Linked DNA regions of Piscinibacter gummiphilus. The protein of the gene in region 1 interacts with the protein of each later gene in a pairwise test. Links are inferred from orthologs where the notes say so. Each region holds a gene or a part of one and is shown on either strand. Other genes may lie near its edges.

What was found. The genes of interacting proteins can lie anywhere in the genome.
Region 2: the proteins of A4W93_RS02240 (region 1) and bioB interact in binary tests that used the Escherichia coli proteins (3 or more experiments, as listed by UniProt). The link is inferred for Piscinibacter gummiphilus from one-to-one orthologs.

Annotation. Positions count from the first base shown.
Region 1 is NZ_CP015118.1:515,279-520,847, forward strand. The notes cover bases 1,187-4,075. They hold A4W93_RS02240 (class II glutamine amidotransferase), read right to left. Parts: upstream 3,065-4,075; coding sequence 2,309-3,064; downstream 1,187-2,308. Other genes in these bases: aceB (malate synthase A), read left to right, coding at 1,187-2,261; A4W93_RS02245 (NAD(P)/FAD-dependent oxidoreductase), read right to left, coding at 3,072-4,075. In the rest of the region: A4W93_RS02230 (LysR family transcriptional regulator), read right to left, coding at 1-534; more of aceB, read left to right, coding at 681-1,186; more of A4W93_RS02245, read right to left, coding at 4,076-4,298; A4W93_RS02250 (DHA2 family efflux MFS transporter permease subunit), read right to left, coding at 4,295-5,569.
Region 2 is NZ_CP015118.1:1,736,898-1,741,117, reverse strand. The notes cover bases 1-2,880. They hold bioB (biotin synthase BioB), read left to right. Parts: upstream 1-882; coding sequence 883-1,878; downstream 1,879-2,880. Other genes in these bases: panC (pantoate--beta-alanine ligase), read left to right, coding at 2,711-2,880; panB (3-methyl-2-oxobutanoate hydroxymethyltransferase), read left to right, coding at 1,875-2,699; A4W93_RS07850 (segregation and condensation protein A), read left to right, coding at 1-815. Outside these bases: more of panC, read left to right, coding at 2,881-3,544; A4W93_RS07830 (hypothetical protein), read right to left, coding at 3,551-4,220. UniProt on the Escherichia coli protein: Catalyzes the conversion of dethiobiotin (DTB) to biotin by the insertion of a sulfur atom into dethiobiotin via a radical-based mechanism.

The DNA of each region.
Region 1 (5,569 bases):
CGGCGCCCCCATGCGCTCCAGGTACGCCGGTGACGCCACGCACAGCCGGCGGTTGTCGGCGAGCCGCACGCTCACGAGGCTGCTGTCGGGCAGGTCGCCCACGCGCACGGCGCAGTCCACGCCCTCGTGGACGATGTCGACCACCCGGTCGCTCAGGTTCAGCGACACCTTCACCTCCGGGTGCGCCGCCAGGTAGCGGGGCACGAGCGGTGCCACGTGCCGCCGCCCGAAGCCGGCCGGGGCCGTGACCCGCAGGTGGCCGCTGGCCCGCACGCCGCCGGCGCTGACGCCCGACTCCGCGCTGGCCAGGTCGGCCAGCAGCCGCTGGCAGCTTTCGAGGAAGGCGCTGCCCTCGTGGGTCAGGCTGATGCGCCGGGTGGTGCGCACGAACAGTTTCACGCCGAGGCGTTCCTCGAGCGCGTCGATGCGGCGCCCCATGACCGCCGGCGCCACCCCCTCGGCCTGCGCCGCGGCGGTCAGGCTGCCCCGGGCGGCCACCGAAACGAACGATTCCAACTGCTTGAACTTGTCCATGGCCCCTCCACTATATTCATGAAAGTCACAAATCAAAGACTTTTCAAGCGCTTAATGAAAGTGCGCGTCTCGAATAGAGTCATGGAATGCTGCGCCGCAGCGCCCGTTCCGTCCCGTCTCTCCCACCTTCGCAGAAAGACCGCACCATGAGCCTCTCCCTGCCCCAAGGCATGCAGATCAACGCCCCGATCCTGCCCGGCTTCGAATCCATCCTGACGCTGCCGGCCCTGGAGCTGGTCGCGAAGCTGCACCGCCAGTTCGAGCCCACGCGCCAGGCGCTGCTCGCGAAGCGGGTCGAGCGGGTCAAGGAGCTGGACGGCGGCGCGAAGCTCGACTTCCTGGCCGAGACCGCCCACATCCGCAACGGCGACTGGAAGGTGGCCCCGATCCCGCAGGCGCTGCACTGCCGCCGCGTGGAGATCACCGGCCCCGTCGACGCGAAGATGGTCATCAACGCGTTCAACTCGGGCGCGGACAGCTACATGACCGACTTCGAGGACAGCAACTCCCCGCTGTGGACGAACCAGATCCAGGGCCAGATCAACCTGGGCCAGGCCATCCGCCGCACGCTGACCCTCGAGCAGAACGGCAAGACCTACAAGCTCAACGACAAGATCGCCACGCTGCAGGTGCGCCCGCGCGGCTGGCACCTCGACGAGAAGCACGTGACCATCGACGGCCAGCGCGTGAGCGGCGGCATCTTCGACTTCGCGCTGTTCCTCTTCCACAACGCCAAGGAGCAGATCGCCCGCGGCGCCGGCCCGTTCTTCTACCTGCCGAAGATGGAAAGCCACCTCGAGGCACGCCTGTGGAACGACATCTTCGTCGCAGCCCAGAAGGAGATCGGCCTGCCCCAGGGCACCGTCAAGGCCACCGTGCTGATCGAGACGATCAACGCGGCCTTCGAGATGGACGAGATCCTGTACGAGCTGCGCGAGCACAGCGCCGGCCTGAACGCCGGCCGCTGGGACTACATCTTCAGCTGCATCAAGAAGTTCAAGGTCGACCGCGACTTCTGCCTCGCCGACCGCGCCAAGGTCACGATGACCTCGCCGTTCATGCGCGCCTACGCGCTGCTGCTGCTGCAGACCTGCCACAAGCGCGGCGCCCCCGCGATGGGCGGCATGAGCGCACTGATCCCGATCAAGAACGACCCCGAGAAGAACGCCGTCGCCATGGCGGGCATCATCGCGGACAAGAAGCGTGACGCCACCGACGGCTACGACGGCGGCTGGGTGGCCCACCCGGGCCTGGTCGAGCCGGCGATGAAGGAATTCGTGGCCGTGCTGGGCGACCGCCCGAACCAGTTCGACAAGCAGCGTCCGGACGTGTCGGTCACCGCCGCCGACCTGACGAACTTCCAGCCGGAAACGCCCATCACCGAGTTCGGCCTGCGCATGAACATCAACGTGGGCATTCACTACCTCGGCGCCTGGCTGGCCGGCAACGGCTGCGTGCCGATCCACAACCTGATGGAAGACGCGGCCACGGCCGAGATCAGCCGCTCGCAGGTGTGGCAGTGGATCCGCTCGCCGAAGGGTGTGCTGGAAGACGGCCGCAAGGTCACGGCCGACCTCGTGCGTTCGCTGGTGCCGGAAGAACTCGCCAAGATCAAGGCCGGTGGCTTCGAGGGCAAGTTCGACCGTGCCGCCGAGATCTTCACCACGATGAGCACGCAGGACGCGTTCGAGGAATTCCTGACGCTGCCGCTCTACGAAGAGATCTGATCGAGACCTGCTGAACGAAAACGGCGCCCCGCGGGGCGCCGTTTTCACTACCGGACCGCCTTGCCGTCCACGAACACCTTGAGCTCGCCCGGCTTCATCGCCGTCCACGGCTCGTCCTGCGTGAGCGGTTCGGTGACGACGATGGCGACGCGGTCGTCGGGCGTGGTCACCGTGGCGAAGTCGATGCTCATGTCCTCGTCCTGCAGCTTCGCGCGGCCGAACGGGTGCTGGCGCTCGACGTAGTGCAGGTGGGTGGAGCAGTGCGCCCAGAGCGCCTGCCCGTTGCTCAGCATGAAGTTGAAGGTGCCGTGTCTTGCGGCGATGGGCGCGAGTTCGGCGAGCGTGGTGGTGAGTTCGGCCACCGACGGCACGCTCGCGTGCGCCTTCGCGAGTTCCTGCATCAGCCAGCAGAACGCGCGCTCGCTGTCGGTGGAGCCCACCGGGCGGAAGGCCGCGTGCAGGCGCGGGTGGAAGTCGACGAGGTTGCCGTTGTGGGCGAACACCCAGTAGCGGCCCCACAGCTCGCGCACGAACGGGTGCGTGTTCTCGAGCAGCACGGCGCCCTGCGTGGCCTTGCGGATGTGCGCCACGATGTGGCTGCTGCGGATGGGGTAGCTGCGCACCATCTGCGCCACCGGTGATGTGCTCGCGCTCTGCGCGTCGACGAACAGGCGCACGCCGGCCCCCTCGAAGAAGGCGATGCCGAAGCCGTCCTTGTGTTCCTCGGCCCGCCGCGCGAACCCGGTGAAGCTGAACACCAGGTCGGTGGCCGTGTTGGCGTTCATGCCGAGCAGCTGGCACATGGGCGCGTCACCTCGTGAAGAGCCGGGCCACGCCGCGCACGCTGACGAGGTTGCCCGGGTTGCTGGTTTCCTCCAGCACGCCGCTCATGCGTTCGAGGATGCGCGGGCTGCGGCGGGCCCGCCACACGAGCAGGTCGGCGAGCCAGGGGTGCGCGTTCACCTGGTTGGCACGTTCGTAGAGGTCGAAGCGTGGCTTCAGCCGGCGCAGGCCGTTCTCGTAGTCGCTGCGGGTCATCTCGTCGTCGCCGCCGCCGAGGATCGCCTCGGCGCACAGCATGCCGGTTTCCATGGCCTTGCCGATGCCTTCGCCCGTGAACGAGTAGGTGCTGCCCACGGCCTCGCCGGTCACGAGCAGCCCGGGCTTCGACCACGCGGCGCCTTCGAGCGTGCAGCGCAGCGGGGCGCCCTTGAGTTCGCCTTCCATCGTGCCGCCGGTCATCAGGTCGCGGGCGGGGCCGTAGATCCTCTTGAAGGTGTCGAAGATCTCGCGGAGGTTGGCGTCGTCCTTCTTGCGCTTGCCACCGTCCTGCAGCTGGCGGTGGCTGTGGGCGATGCCGACGCCGATGTTGAAGAGCCCGTCGCCGCACGGGAAGATCCAGCCGTAGCCCGGCCGCAGCCCGCGGTGCCACACGATGTCGAGCGCGTCGATGCGGCCCGTCATGGCGGGGTTGCGAACGTACCCGCGCAGCGCGACGCCGCTCGGCAGCTGGCGCTCGCAGACGCCCGCGGCGAGCAGGGCCTGCGGCACCGCCCCGGTGGCGAGCACGACCCAGCGCGCACGCACGTCGCGCACCGCCTGCGCGCCGCGCAGCCGCGCGCCCACGATGCGTTCCGATTCGAGGAGCGGTTCGACGAACCGCGCCGGCGCGATCATGCGGGCGCCCGACAGCACTGCGGCACGGCACAGCAGGTCGTCGAGTTCGCGGCGCGGCAGCACCGCGAGGGTGCCCGGCACGTCCACCCGGCCGCCCCGCGGCGCCACGCAGCCCACGTGGGCGACCCGGTGCGCGCGGGCCATCACGGCGCGCAGCATGCCCAGGCGCTTGAGCGCGGTGTGGGCGTCGGGGATCAGCGCGTCGCCGCACACCTTGTCGCGCGGGAACGTGTGCTGGTCGACCAGCACGACGTCGAGGCCGCCCCGGGCCAGCTGGATGGCGGTGGCGCTGCCGGCCGGTCCTGCGCCCACGACCAGGACGTCGCAGGAGGGTGGGAGGTGCTCGATGGAGAGGTTCATGGCCCCGGATTGTCGCCGGGACCGGCGGGTTTGTCGGCCTCTTCCGGTTTCATCCGCCACGCGGCGACCACCGCCGCGGCACAGATGGCGCCCAGCAGGAAAAAGGTCTCGTGGAAGGCCCGCACCGGATCGGCGGCGTGCACGACCAGGCGCCACTGCAGCACGATGCCCACCACGCTCACGCCCACGGCACCCCCCAGCTGCCGCAGGAAGTTGATGCCGCTCGCGCCGTAGGGCAGCAGCGCCATCGGCAGTGAACGCACCGCGCCGAGGTTCAGCGAGGGCAGCACGAGCCCGAGGCCGATGCGTCCGACGATGGCCCACAGCGTGATGATCCCGAGCGCGGTGGTCAGCCCCACCGACAGCATCAGCCAGAACGACACCGCGAGCAGCAGCACCCCGGCCGACAGCGTGCGGTGGAAGGCCAGCCGGTCGGCCAGGCGGCCGGCCACGGGGATGGTGACCGCGAGCGCGATGCCCGCGGGCAGCAGCACGGCGCCGGCCTGCGACGGCGGCAGCTTCAGCGCGAGCTGCATGAACACCGGCACGAGGTACGTGGACCCGAACAGCGCCATGCCGTAGATGAAGGCCACGACCCCGCCCCACGAGAACGTGTGGTTGCCGAACAGGCTCAGCTGCATCATCGGGTGGGCGGCACGGCGCTGGCGCGTGATGAAGCCGAACGTGGCGACGGCCGACGCCAGCAGCAGACCGATGGCGAGCGCATGGGCCTGGTCGTGCAGGTGCACGAGGCCGTTCAGCAGGCACAGCACCGCGGCGGTGAGCAGCAGCAGGCCCGGCACGTCGAGCTGGCGGCGGTGGTGGTTCACGGGCGCGCCGCCCGGCGACGAATGGGGCAGGTAGCGCCAGCCGAGGGCGAAGGCGGCCACGCAGAACGGCACCACGACGAAGAAGATCGAGCGCCAGCCGAAGGCCTCGACCAGCACGCCGCCGATGCTGGGCCCGATGGCCGGCGCCAGCACCACGCCGAAGCCGAAGATGCCCATCGCCTTGCCCTGCTCGTGGCGGCCGAAGGTCTGCAGCACGATGATGGCCGGGATGGGCTGCAGCACGCCGGCGGCGAGCCCTTCGACGGCCCGCATCGCGAGCACCCAGTCGATGTTCCAGCCGACCCCGCCGCCGATGCCCCCGAGCGCCAGCAGCGCGATGGCGCCGCCGTAGGTGTGCCGGTAGCCGAAGCGCTCGAGCAGCCACGGCGTGAGCAGCATCGAGATGGTCATGGCCGCCATGAAGCCCGCCGACAGCCACTG
Region 2 (4,220 bases), 1.2 Mb from region 1 along the record:
CGCCCGACGACACGATCTCGCCCAGCGTGGTCGACCACGTCGCCGTGGCCCGCCTGTACGGCGAGCCGCTGTTCGCGATGCCGACCGACCTGTACATCCCGCCGGATGCGCTGGAGGTGTTCCTGGAGGCGTTCGAGGGCCCGCTCGACCTGCTGCTGTACCTGATCCGCAAGCAGAACTTCAACATCCTCGACATCCCCCTCGCCAACGTCACGGCGCAGTACCTCGCGTACGTCGACCAGATCCGCAAGACCAACCTGGAACTGGCGAGCGAGTACCTGCTGATGGCGGCGATGCTGATCGAGATCAAGTCGCGCATGCTGCTGCCGCCGAAGAAGGCGGCCGAGGGCGAGGAAGCCGAAGACCCCCGGGCCGAACTCGTGCGCCGCCTGCTCGAGTACGAGCAGATGAAGCTCGCGGCCGCGCGCATCGACGCGCTGCCCGTGGTCGGGCGCGACTTCCTGCGGGCGCAGATCCACGTCGAGCAGTCGCTCGTCACCCGCTTCCCCGACGTCGACGCCGACGAGCTGCGCGCCGCCTGGCTCGACATCCTCAAGCGCGCGAAGCTCAACCAGCACCACACCATCAGCCGCGAGGAGCTGAGCGTGCGCGAGCACATGACCATCGTGCTCAAGCGCCTTCAGGGCCGCCGCTTCGCCACCTTCGAGGACCTGTTCGACGTCACCCGCGGCCCGCAGGTGCTCGTGGTCACCTTCATCGCGATGCTCGAACTTTCACGCGAGCACCTGCTCGAAGTGACACAGGCCGAGGCATTCGCTCCCATCTACGTGCGGCTGGCCTACCAGCCCGCCTAAGACGATCATCCCCGCACCGCCAGGGCTTCGTTAGACTGCGCGGTCACACCGTCCAGAGGTTCGAGACATGCAAGAAACCGCCGTTCGCATCCACCCCCGCGCCGCCGCGCAACCCGCAGCAACGCAAGCCGCCGAACGCTGGTCGGTCGAAGCCATCGAGGCCCTGTTCGACCTGCCGTTCCCCGAACTGATGTTCCGCGCCCAGACGGTGCACCGCGAGAACTTCGACCCCACCAACGTGCAGCTGTCCACGCTGCTGTCGATCAAGACCGGCGGCTGCCCGGAAGACTGCTCGTACTGCCCGCAGGCCGCCCGCTACGACACCGGCGTCGAGGCCAGCAAGCTGATGGGCGCCGAGGCCGTGCTCGACGCGGCCCGCGCCGCCCAGGCCGCCGGCGCCACGCGCTTCTGCATGGGGGCCGCCTGGCGCAGCCCGAAGGACCGCGACGTCGAGAAGGTCGCCGAACTGATCTCCGCCGTGAAGAACCTCGGCCTCGAGACCTGCGCCACGCTGGGCATGCTCGACGAGGGCCATGCCGAGCAGCTGCGCGACGCCGGCCTCGACTACTACAACCACAACATCGACACCGCGCCGGACAAGTACACCGACATCATCGGCACGCGCCAGTTCGAGGACCGCCTCGACACGCTCAACAAGGTGCGCACCGCCGGCGTGAAGGTCTGCAGCGGCGGCATCGTGGGCCTCGGCGAGACGCGCACGCAGCGCGCCGGCCTGATCGCCGCGCTGGCCAACCTCGACCCGTACCCCGAGTCGGTGCCCATCAACAACCTCGTGCAGGTCGAAGGCACGCCGCTGCACGGCACGGTCAAGCTCGACCCGCTGGAATTCGTGCGCACCATCGCCGTGGCCCGCATCACGATGCCGAAGTCGCGCGTGCGCCTGTCGGCCGGCCGCCAGGAACTGGGCGAAGCCATCCAGGCCATGTGTTTCATGGCCGGCGCCAACTCCATCTTCTACGGCGACAAGCTGCTGACCACCGGCAACCCGGCCTTCACCGCCGACCGCAACCTGCTCGACAAACTCGGGATGACCACGTCATGAGCGGCACCACCACGGCCCCGTCGCGCAAGCCCGTCACACTGCACCGCCTGCGCGAGATGCAGGCGGCCGGCGAACCCATCGCGATGCTCACCTGCTACGACGCGAGCTTCGCGCGCGTGCTCGACCACGCGGGCGTCGACTGCATCCTGATCGGTGATTCGCTGGGCATGGTGGTGCAGGGCCAGACCACCACGCTGCCCGTCACGCTGGACGAGATGGCGTACCACACGCGCATCGTCGCCGGCGCCAACCGCACGGCGTGGGTCATCGGCGACCTGCCGTTCGGCTCGTACCAGGAGTCGCCCAGCCAGGCCATGCGCAGCGCCACCGCGCTGATGCAGGCCGGTGCGCACATGGTCAAGCTCGAAGGCGGCGGCTGGACGGCCGACACCGTGCGCTTCCTCGTCGACCGCGGCGTGCCCGTGTGCGCCCACCTGGGCCTCACGCCGCAGACCGTGCACGCGCTGGGCGGCTACCGCATCCAGGGCAAGGGCGACGACGCCGTGGCCACGCTCGTGCGCCACGCGAAGGAACTGTCGGACGCGGGCGCGGCCATGTGCGTGCTCGAGCTCGTCACCGCGGCCGCCGCGCGCGAAGTCACGAAAAACGTGTCCATGGCCACCATCGGCATCGGCGGTGGCGTCGAGTGCTCGGGCCAGGTGCTCGTGCTGCACGACATGCTGGGCGTGACCCAGGGCAAGCTGCCGCGCTTCGTGCGCAACTTCATGGAAGGGTCGTCGTCCATCTCCGAGGCCGTGTCCACCTACGTGGCCGACGTGAAGGCCCGCCGCTTCCCCGACAACACGCTCCACGCGTACTGACCTCCCCGCGCATGCAGATCCTCCACACCATCGACGCGCTGCGCGCGGCCCTGCCGGGCCCCGGCGCCTGCGCGTTCGTGCCGACGATGGGCAACCTGCACGAAGGCCACCTCGCCCTCGTGCGCCAGGCCCGCACGCACGGCCTGCCGGTCGTCGTCAGCATCTTCGTGAACCGCCTGCAGTTCGCGCCCCACGAGGACTTCGACACCTACCCGCGCACGCTGGAGCGCGACGCCGACCTGCTGCGCGGCGCCGGCGCGAGCTTCGTGTTCGCGCCGCAGGAATCCGAGCTGTACCCGCAGCCGCAGACCTTCAAGGTCCACCCCGACCCCGCGATCGCCGACATCCTCGAGGGCCACTTCCGCCCCGGGTTCTTCACCGGCGTGTGCACGGTCGTGATGAAGCTGTTCCAGTGCGTGCAGCCGCGCGTGGCCGTGTTCGGCAAGAAGGACTACCAGCAGCTCGCCGTGATCCGGCAGATGGCGCGGCAGTTCGCGCTGCCCATCACGGTGGAAGGCATCGACACGTCGCGCGCCGACGACGGCCTCGCGCTGTCGTCCCGCAACGGCTACCTGAGCCCCGAGCAGCGCCAGCAGGCCGTGGCCCTGTCGCAGGCCCTGCGCCAGATCGCGAATCGCGTGCGCCTCGACCCGTCGTCGCTGCACGTGGCGGAAGCCGAAGGCGCCGCAACGCTCATGGCCCAGGGCTGGGCGCCCGACTACCTCACGGTGCGCCGCCGCGACGACCTGCTGCCGCCGGACGCCGGCGACCTCGCCGGGCCGCTGGTGGTGCTGGGCGCAGCACGCCTGGGCACCACCCGGCTGATCGACAACCTCGAGTTCTGAGGCAAGTCAGAGCGGCACTCGACGGCTGACGCGGCCCGCGTCGCGGGCCTCGGGGTCGGCGAACAACAGCAGTTCACTGCCGACCTCGCGGCCGATCGGGAAGGACCACAGCTCGTCCGCGCCGGGCAGTTCGGTCCACTGGCGGCCGGTGACGGCATCCACCAGCAGCGCGCCGCGCTGCACGCCGCGCGAGAAGGGCTCGGTCCAGTCCTGCAGCGGATGCTCGTCCGGCACGAAGGGGGTGAGGTGGATGCGCTCGCCGCACCAGGCGCCCGGACCATCCAGGGGCAGCAGCCCCGTGGCATCGCGAGGGCCGTCGACCGGCCGGCCGTCCACCCACAGGTCGCTGCCGTCCCCGCCGTCGGGCCTCCATTCCAGGGCCTGGCGCCGCCCCTCGGGGCTGACGGTGAAACACAGCGTGCCCGCACCGGAGCCGTCATCCTCGGCGCCGTAGCTGCCGGTGTGGAACCGGTCCCTGGGGCGTTTCAGCAGCCCGAGCACCACGAAGTCGTCGACGGTCAGCCGCGCCAGCACCTCGGCGAGCCGGGCGAAACGAGCGTGGCGGTCCGCCGGGCCCGGGCCCAGGCCGTGCAGATGCCAGGCCTCGCGGGCATCGGGACCCGAGAGGCCGTCGGGTTCGATGCGGGCAGGCGCCTTGCGGCTGAAGGAGAAGAGG